Regions from separate parts of the Streptomyces sp. NPDC093089 genome, predicted to be linked through region 2. Evidence: riboswitches for the same ligand, from Rfam matches in the RefSeq annotation. Region 2 holds a riboswitch; each other region holds the start of a gene.
The links. Region 2 has a riboswitch for cobalamin ahead of cobN (cobaltochelatase subunit CobN). Riboswitches for the same ligand answer to the same signal wherever they lie in the genome.
Positions count from the first base shown of each region.

Region 1: linked by a shared signal. The riboswitch ahead of ACIQFX_RS34480 (ribonucleoside-diphosphate reductase subunit alpha) and the one ahead of cobN (cobaltochelatase subunit CobN) in region 2 are both predicted to bind cobalamin.
Region 3: linked by a shared signal. The riboswitch ahead of ACIQFX_RS21340 (energy-coupling factor ABC transporter permease) and the one ahead of cobN (cobaltochelatase subunit CobN) in region 2 are both predicted to bind cobalamin.

Region 1 covers NZ_JBIVPA010000019.1:63,177-68,469, forward strand. Annotated here, with positions in the region: gene ACIQFX_RS34460 (GntR family transcriptional regulator) at 1-198, shown strand, start outside; gene ACIQFX_RS34465 (DUF3311 domain-containing protein) at 460-714, shown strand; gene mctP (monocarboxylate uptake permease MctP) at 711-2,339, shown strand; gene ACIQFX_RS34475 (GNAT family N-acetyltransferase) at 2,414-2,914, shown strand; cobalamin riboswitch at 2,928-3,092, shown strand; gene ACIQFX_RS34480 (ribonucleoside-diphosphate reductase subunit alpha) at 3,223-5,293, shown strand, end outside.
Region 2 covers NZ_JBIVPA010000001.1:317,718-323,010, forward strand. Annotated here, with positions in the region: gene cobN (cobaltochelatase subunit CobN) at 1-3,525, opposite strand, end outside; cobalamin riboswitch at 3,564-3,699, opposite strand; gene ACIQFX_RS01555 (cobalamin biosynthesis protein CobG) at 3,779-5,095, shown strand; gene ACIQFX_RS01560 (precorrin-8X methylmutase) at 5,110-5,293, shown strand, end outside.
Region 3 covers NZ_JBIVPA010000008.1:412,677-417,969, reverse strand. Annotated here, with positions in the region: gene ACIQFX_RS21355 (ATP-binding cassette domain-containing protein) at 1-819, opposite strand, end outside; gene cbiQ (cobalt ECF transporter T component CbiQ) at 816-1,565, opposite strand; gene ACIQFX_RS21345 (energy-coupling factor ABC transporter substrate-binding protein) at 1,572-2,066, opposite strand; gene ACIQFX_RS21340 (energy-coupling factor ABC transporter permease) at 2,063-2,761, opposite strand; cobalamin riboswitch at 2,789-2,996, opposite strand; gene ACIQFX_RS21335 (PTS-dependent dihydroxyacetone kinase phosphotransferase subunit DhaM) at 3,075-3,524, opposite strand; gene dhaL (dihydroxyacetone kinase subunit DhaL) at 3,521-4,141, opposite strand; gene dhaK (dihydroxyacetone kinase subunit DhaK) at 4,192-5,184, opposite strand.

The DNA of each region.
Region 1 (5,293 bases), on a different contig from region 2:
GAGGCGGAGGAGACCATCGAGACCTCCCTCGCCACCCCGCGCGAGGCCGGGCTGCTCGGCACGGACGTCGGCCTGCCGATGCTGATGCTCTCCCGCCACTCCCTCGACGGCCAGGGCGAGCCGGTGGAGTGGGTGCGCTCGGTGTACCGCGGCGACCGGTACAAGTTCGTCGCCCGCCTCCAGCGCCCCAACGGCTGATCCCACCCGGCACCCGGGCCGAACGGACCGCAACCGCACCACCATTGGTCTAGACCCTGACGATCCCCCGTGCCGCGTCGGAACGCGGCGCGGAAGGCGGTGCGGAACGCGACGCGGAAGACCGCGGGCGGCCCGGGGCAGCCGGTTGTGACGAATTCCCGAAGAATCGACTCCGTTATGCGGACGGGGGTTCCCTGCGGCGAACGCGTCCCCTAGATTTCCCCACCATTACCGAGGTGATCAGCGAGGGGACGATTCGCCGTGCCAGAAGCGACACAAGGGAAACAACCGGCCATCACCCCCTTGAGGGTGGTGATCGCGCTCTGCTTGTTCGCCCCGTTCGTGGCGATGCTCTGGGTGAGTTCGTACGCGAAGGCCGAACCGGTCTTCGCCGGCATCCCGTTCTTCTACTGGTACCAGATGCTCTGGGTACTGGTCTCCACCGCGCTCACCATGGTCGCGTACCAGCTGTGGCAGCGCGACCAGCGCGCCCGCAAGGGAGGTGACGCGCGATGAAGGACGGCGTGAACGGCGTGGCGCTGGGCGTCTTCGTCTTCTTCTTCGTGGCCGTCACGGTCATGGGCTTCCTGGCCGCGCGCTGGCGCAAGGCCGAGAACGAGCACAGCCTCGACGAATGGGGCCTGGGCGGACGGTCGTTCGGCACCTGGGTGACCTGGTTCCTGCTCGGCGGCGACCTCTACACCGCGTACACCTTCGTCGCCGTCCCGGCGGCCATCTACGCGGCGGGCGCGGCCGGCTTCTTCGCCGTGCCGTACACGATCCTGGTGTACCCGCTGATCTTCACGTTCCTGCCGCGCCTGTGGTCGGTCTCGCACAAGCACGGGTACGTGACCACCTCCGACTTCGTCCGGGGCCGCTTCGGCTCCAAGGGCCTGTCGCTGGCGGTCGCGGTCACCGGCATCCTCGCCACCATGCCGTACATCGCGCTCCAACTCGTCGGCATCCAGGCCGTCCTGGACGTGATGGGCGTCGGCGGCGGCGAGACCACCCACTGGTTCATCAAGGACCTGCCGCTGCTCATCGCCTTCGGCGTCCTCGCGGCCTACACGTACTCCTCGGGGCTCCGCGCGCCCGCGCTCATCGCCTTCGTCAAGGACACCCTGATCTACATCGTCATCGCCGTGGCCATCATCTACATCCCGATCAAGCTCGGCGGCTTCGACGAGATCTTCGCCAAGGCCGGCGAGGCCTACGCGCAGACCAACCCGGCGACCGGCAAGCCGCGCGGCACGCTCGTCCCCGGCGAGGCCGGCCAGTGGACGTACGCGACGCTCGCGCTCGGCTCGGCGCTCGCGCTCTTCATGTACCCGCACTCGATCACGGCGACGCTGTCGTCGAGGAGCCGCGACGTCATCCGCCGCAACACCACGATCCTGCCGCTGTACTCCCTGATGCTGGGCCTGCTCGCGCTGCTCGGTTTCATGGCCATCGCCGCCGGGATCAAGGTCAAGAACGGCCAGCTCGCCATCCCGCAGCTCTTCGAGACCATGTTCCCGGACTGGTTCGCGGGCGTGGCCTTCGCCGCGATCGGCATCGGCGCGCTCGTCCCGGCCGCGATCATGTCGATCGCCGCGGCCAACCTGTTCACCAGGAACATCTACAAGGACTTCATCAAACCGGACGCGACCCCGGCGCAGGAGACCAAGGTCTCCAAGCTGGTCTCGCTCCTGGTGAAGGTCGGCGCGCTGGCCTTCGTCCTCACCATGGACAAGACGGTCGCGATCAACTTCCAGCTGCTCGGCGGCATCTGGATCCTGCAGACCTTCCCGGCCCTCGTCGGCGGCCTGTTCACCCGCTGGTTCCACCGCTGGGCGCTGCTCGCCGGCTGGGCCGTCGGCATGGTCTACGGCACCGTCGCCGCGTACGGCGTCGCCAGCCCGACCCAGAAGCACTTCGGCGGCTCCTCCGCCGAGATCCCCGGCATCGGCGAGATCGGCTACATCGGCCTCACCGCCTTCGTCCTCAACGTCGTCGTCACGGTCGTCCTGACCTTCGTCCTCAAGGCCGTCAAGGCCCCCGAGGGCGTCGACGAGACCTCGCCCGAGGACTACACGGCGGACGCCGGCGACGCCGCGACCGGCTCGTCGGACCGCGCGAAGGTCGGCGCCTCGGTGCACTGACCCCGCGCACGCGCACAGGAGGGGCCCGGGAGATCCCGGGCCCCTTTCGCGCGCGGTGGGGGCAGACTGCCCTCATGGACATCGTGATCAGGGCGGTACGGCCCGAGGAGTACGAGGAGCTCGGCGATCTCACCGGACTCACCTATCTGAACGACGGGCTGCTGCTCCACGGCGAGGACGACTTCTACCTGGCCGTGCTCCGCGACACGGCCCGGCGGGCCCGCGAGAGCGAGGTGCTCGTCGCCGCCGACCCGGAGAGCGGCATCGTCGGCGGGGTGACCTTCGCCGCCGGAGGCACCACCTGGGCGGACATCGCGGTCGCCGGCGAGGCCGAGTTCCGGATGCTGGTGGTCGCGCCCGCGGCCCGCGGCAGGGGCGTCGGAGAAGCGCTCGTACGCGCCTGCGCGGACCGGGCGCGGGCCCTCCCCGGCTGCGCGCGGCTGGTGCTCTCCACGGACGCGAAGATGGTCGCGGCGCACCGGATCTACGAGCGGCTCGGCTTCGTCCGCACCCCCGATCGGGACTGGGAGCCGATCCCCGGCCACGCGCTGCGGACGTACGCGCTGGAGCTGTAGCCCCACGACCGACACAACATGTGGGGGGTGCCGTCAGCGGTGCCCCCCACATGTATGCTCATCCTCGCTGTCGACGCAGGGGAATCCGGCGCGAATCCGGAACTGTCCCGCAACGGTGTGCTTCGTGCGGTTTCGTACGGAGTGAGTCCGAGGACCTGCGGCAGCGCGCCCGGTCCTTCCGTTCCGGGTGCCACTGACTTCCGGGCCTCGCGGAGTGGGCCGGTGGACACGGCGCGTCCGGCATGACGGACGCCCCCCTGCCCGCCTTCCCCGTCGCGGCCCCGAGCCGAGCGAGGGAGAGCCCCCACGTGACCATCGCGCCCGCCGATCCGGCTTCGGCCGAGGCTTCCGCGGTCGAGAGCGACGGCCCCGGGACCGTGCTGCTGCGGACCCTGACCGACCTCACCGCCGATCTCCCCGACACCGACCCCGGCAAGATCGCCGCCGCCGCGCTGCGCGGCCGCAGCGCCGCGTCGGACGAGGCGGAACTGCGCGAGCTGGCCACCGAGGCGGCCGCGGGCCTGATCGCCGAGGACCCGGCGTACTCCCGGCTCGCCGCCCGGCTCCTGACGATCACCATCGCCGACGAGGCGGCCGACCAGGGCGCGGTCTCCTTCTCCGCCTCCGTCGCCGTCGGTCACCGCGAGGGCCTGATCGCCGACCGCACCGCCGCCTTCGTCGCACTGCACGCGGACCGGCTCGACACCCTGATCGACCGGGACGCCGACGACCGCTTCGGCTACTTCGGCCTGCGCACCCTCTACTCGCGCTACCTGCTGCGCCACCCGATCACCCGCAAGGTGATCGAGACCCCGCAGCACTTCATGCTGCGCGTCGCCAGCGGCCTGGCCGAGGACGACAGCGTCCGCGCGCTCGACGAGGTCGCCGCGCTGTACGGGCTGATGAGCCGCCTGGACTACCTGCCGTCCTCCCCCACGCTCTTCAACTCCGGCACCCGCCACCCGCAGATGTCCTCCTGCTACCTCCTGGACTCCCCGCAGGACGAGCTGGACTCCATCTACGGCCGCTACCACCAGGTCGCGCGCCTGTCGAAGCACGCCGGCGGCATCGGGCTCTCCTACTCCCGCATCCGCGCCCGCGGTTCGCTGATCCGCGGCACCAACGGCCACTCCAACGGCATCGTCCCGTTCCTGAAGACCCTCGACGCCTCCGTCGCCGCGGTGAACCAGGGCGGCCGCCGCAAGGGTGCCGCCGCCGTCTACCTGGAGACCTGGCACGCGGACATCGAGGAGTTCCTGGAGCTCCGCGACAACACGGGCGAGGACCAGCGCCGCACGCACAACCTGAACCTGGCGCACTGGATCCCGGACGAGTTCATGCGCCGCGTCAACGCGGACGCCGACTGGTCGCTGTTCTCGCCGTCGGACGTGCCCGAGCTCGTCGACCTGTACGGCGAGGAGTTCGACGCCGCCTACCGCGCCGCCGAGGCGAAGGGCCTGGCCCGCAAGACGATGCCGGCCCGCGACCTGTACGGCCGGATGATGCGGACCCTGGCCCAGACCGGCAACGGCTGGATGACCTTCAAGGACGCGTCCAACCGGACCGCGAACCAGACCGCCGAGCCCGGCACCGTCGTCCACTCCTCGAACCTCTGCACCGAGATCATCGAGGTCACGAACGACGGCGAGACCGCCGTCTGCAACCTCGGTTCGGTGAACCTGGGCGCGTTCGTCACCGGCGGCGACATCGACTGGGAGCGCCTCGACGAGACCGTCCGCACGGCCGTCACCTTCCTCGACCGGGTCGTCGACATCAACTTCTACCCGACCGAGCAGGCCGGGCGCTCCAACGCCCGCTGGCGGCCGGTCGGCCTGGGCGCGATGGGCCTCCAGGACGTCTTCTTCCAGCTGCGGCTGCCGTTCGACTCCGCCGAGGCGCGCGCGCTGTCCACCCGTATCGCCGAGCGGATCATGCTCGCCGCGTACGAGGCCTCCGCCGACCTCGCCGAGCGCAGCGGCCCGCTGCCGGCCTGGGAGCAGACCCGCACCGCCCGCGGCGTGCTGCACCCCGACCACTACGACGTGGAGCTCAACTGGCCGGAGCGCTGGGCCGCGCTGCGCGAGCGGATCGCCGCCGTCGGCATGCGCAACAGCCTGCTCCTGGCCATCGCGCCGACCGCGACGATCGCCTCGATCGCCGGCGTGTACGAGTGCATCGAGCCGCAGGTCTCGAACCTCTTCAAGCGCGAGACGCTGTCGGGCGAGTTCCTCCAGGTCAACTCGTACCTCGTCGACGAGCTGAAGAAGCTCGGCGTGTGGGACGCGCAGACCCGGGACGCGCTCCGCGACGCCAGCGGTTCGGTGGCCGGCTTCGGCTGGATCCCGGCCGAGGTGCGCGAGCTGTACCGCACGGCGTGGG
Region 2 (5,293 bases):
GGACTCGGCTTCGAGGAGCCGCTCGGCGATGCCGTGCAGGGCCCACGGGTTGGCCTCCTTGAGGAAGGCCTGGTTCGCCGGGTCGAGGACGTACTCCTGCGTCAGCTTGTCGTACATCCAGTCGGCGACGACGCCGGTCGTGGCGTCGTAGCCGAAGAGGTAGTCGACGGTCGCCGCCAGCTCGAACGCGCCCTTGTAGCCGTGGCGGCGCATCGCCTCGATCCAGCGCGGGTTGACCACGCGGGCGCGGAAGACCCGGGAGGTCTCCTCGACGAGGGTGCGGGTGCGGACGGTCTCCGGGCGGGTGGAGTCGCCGATGTACGCCTCGGGCGCGGTGCCCTTGAGCGCGCGCACGGTCGCGACCATGCCGCCGTGGTACTGGAAGTAGTCGTCGGAGTCGGCGATGTCGTGCTCGCGGGTGTCCGTGTTCTTCGCGGCGACCGCGATCCGCTTGTACGCGGTCTCCATCTCGGCGCGCGCCGGGCGCCCTTCGAGCCCGCGTCCGTACGCGTACCCGCCCCACACCGTGTACACCTCGGCGAGGTCGGCGTCGGTGCGCCAGTCGCGCGAGTCGATCAGCTGGAGGATGCCCGCGCCGTACGTGCCGGGGCGGGAGCCGAAGATGCGGGTGGTGGCGCGCCGCTCGTCGCCGTGCTCGGCGAGGTCGGCCTGCGCGTGCGCCCGGACGTGGTTGTCCTCGGCGGACTCGCCCTCCAGACCGGCGACCAGCCGCACGGCGTCGTCGAGGAGGCCGATGACGTGCGGGAACGCGTCCCGGAAGAAGCCGGAGATGCGCAGGGTGACGTCGATGCGCGGGCGGCCGAGCTCGGCCGGCGGGATCGGCTCCAGGCCGTTCACGCGGCGGGAGGCCTCGTCCCACAGCGGGCGGACGCCGAGCAGGGCGAGCGCCTCGGCGACATCGTCGCCGGCGGTGCGCATCGCGCTCGTGCCCCACAGGGAGAGGCCCACCGAGGTCGGCCACTCGCCGTTGTCGGTGCGGTAGCGCTCCAGGAGGGAGTCGGCGAGGGCCTGGCCGGTCTCCCAGGCGAGCCGGGACGGCACGGCCTTCGGGTCGACGGAGTAGAAGTTCCGGCCGGTCGGCAGGACGTTGACCAGGCCGCGCAGCGGGGAGCCGGACGGGCCGGCGGGGACGAAGCCGCCGTTCAGGGCGTGCACGGCGTGCGCCAGCTCGTCGGTGGTGGCGGCGAGGCGCGGCACGACCTGCTCACAGGCGAACCGCAGCACGGCGTGCACCTCGGGGCCGTACGCGGCGGCGACCGTGTCGATCGCGGCGACGGACCAGCCGGCGGCCTCCATGCCCTCGACGAGCGCGCGGGCCTTCTCCTCCGCCTCGTCGGCGGTGGTGCGGGTGGCGGCCGACTCGTCGAGGCCGAGGGCCTCGCGCAGGCCGGGCAGCGCCTGCGTGCCGCCCCAGATCTGGCGGGCGCGCAGGATCGAGAGGACCAGGTTGACGCGGGCCTCGCCCTCCGGGGCTCCGCCGAGGACGTGCAGGCCGTCGCGGATCTGGGCGTCCTTGACCTCGCACAGCCAGCCGTCGACGTGCAGCAGGAAGTCGTCGAAGCCGTCGTCCTCGGGGCGCTCCTCCAGACCGAGGTCGTGGTCGAGCTTGGCGGCCTGGATCAGCGTCCAGATCTGGGCGCGGATCGCGGGCAGCTTCGCCGGGTCCATGGAGGAGATCTGCGCGTACTCGTCGAGGAGCTGCTCCAGGCGCGCGATGTCGCCGTACGAGTCGGCGCGGGCCATCGGCGGGACCAGGTGGTCGACGAGGGTGGCGTGGACGCGCCGCTTGGCCTGGGTGCCCTCGCCCGGGTCGTTGACGAGGAACGGGTAGACCAGCGGGATGTCGCCGAGCGCCGCGTCCGGGCCGCAGGCGGCGGACAGGCCGGCGTTCTTGCCGGGCAGCCACTCCAGGTTGCCGTGCTTGCCCAGGTGGACCATGGCGTCGGCGCCGAAGCCGCCGTCCTCGGCGCGGGCGGCGATCCAGCGGTAGGCGGCCAGGTAGTGGTGCGACGGCGGGAGGTCGGGGTCGTGGTAGATCGCGATCGGGTTCTCGCCGAAGCCGCGCGGCGGCTGGATGAGGATCAGCAGGTTCCCGCGCCGCAGGGCGGCGAGGACGATGTCGCCCTCCGGATTGCGAGACCGGTCGAGGAACATCTCGCCGGGCGCCGGGCCCCAGTGCTCCTCGACCTGCTCGCGGAGCTCGGCGGGCAGCGTCGCGTACCAGCGCTTGTAGTCGGCGGCCGGGATGCGGACGGGGTTGCGGGCGAGCTGCTCCTCGGTGAGCCAGTCCTGGTCGTGGCCGCCGGCCTCGATGAGGGCGTAGATCAGCTCGTCGCCGTCGCCGGAGACCAGGCCGGGGAGGTCCTCGGCCGGTCCGAAGTCGTAGCCCTCCGCGATGAGGCGGCGGAGCAGCGCGACGGCGGAGGCGGGGGTGTCGAGGCCGACCGCGTTGCCGATGCGGGAGTGCTTGGTCGGGTACGCGGAGAGGACGAGCGCCAGCTTCTTCTCGGCGTTCGGGATGTGGCGGAGCCGGGCGTGCCGGACGGCGATCCCGGCGACGCGGGCCGCGCGTTCGGCGTCGGCGACGTACGCGGGCAGGCCGTCCTCGTCGATCTCCTTGAAGGAGAAGGGGACGGTGATGAGCCGGCCGTCGAACTCGGGGACAGCGACCTGGCTGGCGGCGTCCAGCGGCGAGAGGCCCTCGTCGTTCTCCTCCCACGCGGACCGCGAGCCGGTCAGGCACAGCGCCTGGAGGATCGGCACGTCGAGCGCGGCGAGCGCGCCCGCGTCCCAGGCCTCCTCGTCGCCGCCGGCCTGCGCCTCGGCGGGCTTGGTGCCGCCGGCCGCGAGGACGGTGGTGACGATCGCGTCGGCTCCGCTCAGGACGGAGATCAGCTCCGCCTCGGGGGCGCGCAGGGAGGCCACGTACAGCGGCAGCGCCCGGGCTCCGGCGTCCTCGACGGCGTCGCAGAGGGCGCCGACGAAGGCGGTGTTCCCGCTCATGTGGTGGGCGCGGTAGTAGAGCACGGCGACGGTCGGACCGTCGACGGGCTTCGGGGTGCGCTCCAGCGGGCCCCAGGTGGGGGCGGCGGCCGGGGCCTCGAAGCCGTGGCCGGTGAGGAGGACGGTGTCGGAGAGGAAGCGGGCGAGCTGCTCCAGGTTCTCCGGGCCGCCGTGCGCCAGGTAGGCGTGGGCCTCGGTGGCGACGCCGACGGGGACGGTGGAGGCCTCCATCAGCTGCGCGTCGGGGGCCTGTTCGCCGCTGAGGACGACGACCGGCTTTCCGGTGGCGCGGATGGCATCGATGCCCTCCTGCCAGGAGCGGAGGCCACCGAGGAGGCGGACGACGACGAGCTCGGCGTCGTCGAGGAGGCCGGGGAGGTCGGCGAGGGGGAGCCGGGAGGGGTTGGCGAAGCGGTACTCCACCGGGCCGCCGGCTGAGCCGGCGTTCGCCGCACGGGCGCTGAGCAGGTCGGTGTCGGAGTGCGACAGCAGCAGAAGCATGGCGAGCTCAGGCCTTCCTCGGGGTTGTCCGCGCCCCGGGTGGTCGTGTGGACGGCGGGGAGTTCCTGACTCACCCGTACCGTCGCCGGTACGGGCTCACAGTGGCGGGACCGCGCCGGATTCTCACCGGGCTTCCTCCCCGGGGTCCTGGGACCCCATGCCGATCTGCATCCTAGATCGTGGCGTCGGCGGGGCGGGGCGGGCCGCGGAGTCGGCCGGATCACACTCGGTGGCGGCCCGGTTCCCCGTGGGTATGCTCGCCGCCATGCCGCCCACCCCACCCTCGACGCCCGCGCGGGACGAAGCTCGCATTCGGGACCGTGGCGACGCCTGCCCCGGGGCGCTGCGCCTGCACGCCGCCGACGACGGCGGACTGGCCCGACTGCGTCTGCCCGCAGGTCGTTTGACTCATCATCAGGTCGAGGCGCTGGCGGTCGCGGCGGAGACCCTCGGCGACGGACGGATCAGCCTCACCTCCCGGGGGAACGCGGAGCTGCGCGGCCTCGCGGAGGAGTGCGGGGCGGAGCTCGCCGCGCTGCTCGCGGAGGCGGGCCTGCTGCCCTCCCCCACCCACGAGCGCGTCCGCAACATCGTGGCCTCCCCGGCCGCCGGCCTCGACGGACTCGGCGGCCCCGAGGTCCAGTTGTGGGCCCGCGAGCTGGACTCCCTGCTCTGCGCCGAACCCTGGGCGGCGGCGCTTTCCGGCCGCTTCCTCTTCGTCCTCGACGACGGACGCGCCGACGTGGCGGGCCTGGGCGGCGATGTGACCTTGGTCGCAGTGCGGCCGACCGGGGTGCGGGAGGAGCCGGGCGCCGTATGGGAGCCGGACGCCGTACGAGAGCCGGGCGCCGTACAAGAGCCGGGCGCCGTGCGTCTGTACGTCGGCGGGCGGGCCTGGCTGGTCGCCGGAGCCGACGCGCCCCGCGCCGCGCTCGCCGCCGCCGGGGCCTTCCTCGACGCCGCCCGCGCGGCCGGAAACGGCGCCTGGCGGGTGCGGGAGCTGCCCGAGGGCCACGCCCCGGACGTGGCCGGCACGCTCGACCGCGCGGGCATCGCGGCGGAGCCCGTACCACCGGCGGACTCGCTGCCCGTGCACGCCCCGCCGCTCGCCCCCGGCCCCCTCGGCGCCGACTCCCTCCACGTCCTCGCGCCCCTCGGCCGCCTCACCGCCGCCCAGCTGCGCGCCCTGCTGCCCGCCGAGGAGGTACGGCTGACGCCGTGGCGCGGCGCGGTCGTCGTCGGAGCGGGCCCGTACGAGGAGCGGCTCGCCGCCCTCGACGCCCACGGGCTGATCACCCGCCCCGACTCCCCCTGGGCCGGCGTCAGCGCCTGCACCGGGCGGCCGGGCTGCGCCAAGTCCCTCGCGGACGTCCGCGCGGATGCCGCCCCGGGGTCCGCGCGGGGCCTCCCGGTCCACTACTCCGGGTGCGAGCGCCGCTGCGGTCACCCGCACGGCACCTGGGTCGACGTCGTCGCCACCGCCGACGGCGCCTACCTGGTGGACGGCGCCCCCACCCCCCGTACCGCCCTGACCGAAGCTGTCACCACGGCCCGCACGACGACGAGATGAGCGAGAGCACCAGGATGTTCGACTACGAGAAGGACGGGGCGGAGATCTACCGCCGGTCCTTTGCCACGATCCGCGCCGAGGCGGACCTCGCGGGCCTGCCCGCCGACGTCGCCCAGGTGGCGGTCCGGATGATCCACGCCTGCGGCATGACCGACCTCGTCCAGGACATCGCGTACTCCCCCCAGGTCGTCGCGAACG
Region 3 (5,293 bases), on a different contig from region 2:
CTCGGGGGCGCCCGGGGCGAGCAGGCCCCGCTCGCGCAGGAGGCGGGCCACGGCGGTCCCCCAGGGGCGGCGGAGCCGGGCGTTCGCGAGCAGAGCGTCGTCGGCGAGGAGCTCGGCGACCGGACCCGTGCGGAGACCGGAGGGGGCGAGGACCGCCGCCTCGTCGGCCCAGCGCAACGCCAGGTCCACGTCGTGCGTCGCCATCACCACGGTCGTGCCCGCCGCGCGGAGCCGCCCGAGGGCGTCGAGGAGCATCTCCTGCCCGTGCGGGTCGAGGCCGGCCGTCGGCTCGTCCATGATCAGGACCCGGGGCCGCATCGCCACGGCGCCGGCGATGGCGGCCCGCTTGCGCTGCCCGTACGACAGCAGGTGCGTCGGCCGGTCCGCGAGCGCCACGATGTCCAGCGCCTCCAGCGCCTCGCGCACCCGGAGCCGCACCTCCTCCTCGGGCAGCCCCAGGTTCATCGGCCCGAACGACACGTCCTGGCCGACCGAGGCCGCGAACAGCTGGTCGTCCGGGTCCTGCACCACGAGCTGCACGGTGGTCCGCAGCCGGGTCAGCCCCCGGCGGTCGTACGCCACCTCCGCGCCGTCCAGGAGCAGCGACCCGCTCGCGCACCGCAGCCCGCCGCTCAGCAACCGCAGCAGCGTCGTCTTGCCGCTGCCGTTGCGGCCTAGGAGCGCGACGGCCCGCCCCTCCGCCACCGCGAAGTCCACCCCCGACAGGACGGCCGGCCCGTCCTCGTAGGCGTACCCCGCCCCCACCAGCTCCACGACGGGCGTCGCGCCCCGGGGCGTCGTCGCGTTCTGAGGCGTCACGGAAGGAACCTTTCCAGTACGAGGGTGAGGGCGACGAGCCCCCCGAGCAGCACGGCCGTCGCCGCGAGGAACCGGCGGGAGATCCCGCACGCGGGCACGAGCACCCGCAGCGTTCCGTCGTAGCCACGCCCGGCGAGCCCCGACTGCAGGCGCTGCGCCCGGTCGAAGGCCCGGACGAACGTGGTGGCGCCGAGCCCCGCGAGCGAACGCCAGGTCGCGGCCCGGGTGGTGTGCCCCAGCCGGGCCGCCTGGGCCTGCCGGATCCTGGACAGCGAGTCGAGCAGCAGGAAGATGATCCGGTACATCACGAGCGCCACGTCCACCACCGGCGCCGGCACCCCCGCCCGGACCAGCCGGGGGAGCACGTCGGACACCGGCGTCGTGAACGCGAACAGCAGCACCCCGAGCGAGGCCGCCGCCGTCCGCAGCAGCAGCCCGCCCGCGTGTTCCGGGCCACCGGGCGCCAGCGCCACGATCCCCCGCGCCCCGCCCACCTCGAACAGCAGCGGGACCGCGCCCGTGACACAGAAGCCGAGCGGAACGCGAAACGCCCGCCACAACTGACGGCCCGGCACACCGGCCGGTCCGAGCAGCACCCCGAGCGTCACCGCCGCCACCAGCACCGCACCCGGCCACGGCGGCAGGGCCACCGCGCACAGCGTCAGACCGAAACCGAGCAGCGCCTTCTCGGCGGGATGGCGGGAGCGCCAGCGACTGCTGTGCGCGGCCGCGTCGATGGGCAGCATCGGCGCCTACACGCCCCGCCCGTCGACGGGCGGGGCAGCGGCACCCGCGCCGCCCTCGTCCGCCGCCGGCGTACTTTCCGCCTCGGCCTTGGCCGCCGGAGCGTCCGCCCCGGTCACGGCCGCCGCACCGACCGCCCCGTCCCCGTCCCCGTCCGCCGCGCCGTCCGCCCCGGTCACGGCCGCCGCGGCCCGCGCCTGCCCCTGCCGGCGGCCGCGCCGCAGGCCGAAGTAGTACGCCAGGAATCCGGCGCCCAGGGCCGCCTGGAGCGCGAAGAGCGCCGACTCGATCTCGCCGGACGGCGGCTCGTACAGGGGGCTGAACCAGGGCTCGTAGTCGGGATCGAGTTCGGTGATGGCCGTCTCGGCCTCCCCGTCGGACCCGCTGAACGGCTGCTCCTTGTGGTCGCCGAGACCCAGCGCGAGCGGCAGCACCGCGAGCGCGACGACGACGAGCAGCAGCAGTCCGTTGATCCTCGTGTTACGGCTGATCTTGACGCTCATCGCGCGGCCGCCTCCTTGTCGAGCGCGGTCCGCGGCCGGGGAAGGACACCCAGCCGGGTCAGCTCGCCCTTGCTCGACTGGCTGAGCAGCCGCATCACGAGCACGGTGAGCAGGCCCTCGCTCACCGCCAGCGGAATCTGCGTCACCGCGAAGATCCCGCCGAACTTGGCCAGCGCGCCCGGCACCCCCGTACCGGCGTCCGGGAACGCGAGCGCCAGCTGGACGCTGGTGACGCAGTACGTGGACAGGTCGGCGACGAACGCGCCGAAGAACACGGCGACCATCAGCGGCGTACCGAACCGGCGCAGCAGCCGGTACGTCCCGTACCCCGCCCAGGGCCCGACGACCGCCATCGAGAAGGCGTTGGCGCCGAGCGTGGTCAGGCCGCCGTGGGCGAGCAGCAGCGCCTGGAACAGCAGGGTGATCGTGCCGAGGACCGCCATGATCGGCGGCCGGAACAGGATCGCGCCCAGTCCCGTACCGGTCGGATGGGAGCAGCTCCCCGTCACCGAAGGCAGTTTGAGCGCGGACAGGACGAACGTGAAGGCGCCGGAGGCGCCGAGCAGCAGCGTGGACTCGGGATTGGACCGCACCTCGCGGGTCAGCGCGCGGACCCCGTGGACGACGAACGGGGCGGCCGCGACGCCCCAGGCGGCGGCGTGAGCGGGGGGCAGATACCCCTCGGCTATATGCATGGTCGGGAGACCTCTCCAGCACCTCGTGGATGGACAACGCACCCTGGCCGGTCTCCTGGCTGACGGTCATGCCGTCCGACTCCGCCTTCCCACACCGAGACGGTCTCCCGCCGCGGTCCAGTGGCTTCCCCGAGGGTGTTACCCGCGGGGGTGGAGCCGGACCTCCCGATCACAGTGGCGAGGGCCGCACCGGTACTCCACCGGTTTCCCGTACACCAAGGCCCTGCGACATTAGTGGGTTGACCTGCTGCATCACAACACGGCCGCCACCCGCCGCGCCCCCTCCGTCACTCCGCGCACTCGCCGCGCGGGCTCATTCCTTGCGGTACGCGTACGCCTCCGAGGCCGCCGCGGCCACCGCGTCGAGGTCTCCGCCCGTGCTCGCCGTCACCAGCGCCGCGACCGCGCCCTCGACGAACGGAGCGTCCACCAACCGCGAACCCGCGGGCAGTTCGTCCCCCTCGGCGAGCAAGGCCTTCACCGTGAGCACCGCACTTCCCAGATCGACCAGGAGCGCCACCCCCGCCCCCCGGTCGACCTCCTTCGCCGCCTCGGCGATCAGCTCCGAACTCGTCCCCAGACCCCCGTCCGGCGTTCCCCCCGCCGCCGCCACCGGCGCGAGCCTCCCGCCCCCCGCCAGCCCCCGCGCCAGCTCGGCCACTGCCCCCGCGACCGCCGCACTGTGCGACACGAGCACGATGCCGACGAACGCGGAGGCACCGGACGCCGAGCCGTCAGCCGAACCATCGGCCGCCGCGCTCACGAAGCCCCCTCGGTGCGCGCGGTCCCGGCCAGCGTCGAGAACAGCAGCGCCGACGACGTCGCCCCCGGATCCTGGTGCCCGACCGACCGCTCGCCGAGATAGCTCGCCCGGCCCTTGCGCGCCCGCAGGGGTACGGTCCCGACGGCGCCCTCCCCGGCGGCGGCGGAGGCCGCGCCGAACGAGGTCCGCAGGCCCTCCACGGCCGGCACCAGCGCGTCCAGCATCGTCTTGTCGCCCACCTGCGCCCCGCCGAGCTGGGACACGGCGGCGACGCCGGCACCCAGCGCCTCGGCGAGCCGCGCCCGGTCGAACCGCTCGTCCTCGCCGAGGGCCTTGCCCGTGCGGCGCAGCAGCGTCCCGTACAGGGGGCCCGACGCGCCGCCGACCGTGGAGATGAGCTGCCGTCCGGCGGTGGTGAGCACGGCGCCGGGTGTCGACGGCGGCTCCTTGGCCAGCGTCTCGGCCACGGAGGCGAATCCCCGCTTGAGGTTGGCGCCGTGGTCGGCGTCGCCGATCGCCGAGTCCAGCTCCGTCAGCCGTTCCGCCTCGCGCTCCACGGCCTCGGCGACCGCGGCCAGCCAGCGCAGCAGGAACTCTGCACCGAACGTCTCCGTCATGACCTCTCCCTCTCCCTCTCTCTCGCCCGCCGGCGTCCCCACGGCCCGGCTCACCGGCCCCAGCGCAGGGCGGGCGTCTGTACGGGCGCGTCCCACAGCCGCAGCAGTTCCTCGTCCACCTCGCACAGCGACACGGAGCAGCCCGCCATGTCGAGCGAGGTCACGTAGTTCCCGACGAGCGTCCGCGCCACCGGCACGCCCCGCTCGGTGAGCACCCGCTGCACCTCCGCGTTGAAGCCGTACAGCTCCAGGAGCGGCGTCCCGCCCATGCCGTTCACCAGCACGAGCACCGGACCGGTGGGCCCCAGGTCCTCGACGACGGCGTCCACGGCGAAGTCGGCGATCTCCCGCGACGTCATCATGGCCCGGCGCTCGCGGCCCGGCTCACCGTGGATGCCGACGCCCAACTCCAGCTCTCCGTCCGGCAGGTCGAAGGTGGGACTGCCCTTCGCGGGCGTGCTGCACGCGCTCAGCGCCACGCCGAAGGACCGCGACCGCTCGTTCACCCGGCGGGCGATCGACTCCACCCGCTCCAGCGGCGCGCCCTCCTCGGCCGCCGCCCCCGCGATCTTCTCCACGAACAGCGTGCCACCGGTCCCGCGCCGCCCCGCCGTGTACAGGCTGTCCGTCACCGCCACGTCGTCGTCGACCAGCACCTTCGCGACCTGGATGCCCTCGTCCTCCGCGAGCTCCGCCGCCATCTCGAAGTTCAGCACGTCCCCGGTGTAGTTCTTCACGACGAACAACACCCCGGCCCCGCTGTCCACCGCCGCCGCGGCCCGCACCATCTGATCGGGCACCGGCGACGTGAACACCTCCCCGGGACACGCCGCCGCCAGCATCCCCGGCCCCACGAACCCCCCGTGCAACGGCTCGTGCCCCGACCCACCCCCGGACACCAGCGCCACCTTCCCCGCCACCGGCGCGTCCCGCCGCACCACGACCCGCCGCTCCACGTCCACGGTCAACTCGGGATGAGCCGCCGCCATCCCCCGCAGCGCATCGGCGACGACGGTCTCCGGAACGTTGATGAGCATCCTCACGGGTACCTCCTGGTGAGACTGGCAGTCATGTAGCTGAGCAGGCTTTTCGCAGGTCAGAATGGGTGAGGAATGTTATTGGCCTTGGCGTTTCATGGCGCTCGGGAGCGGT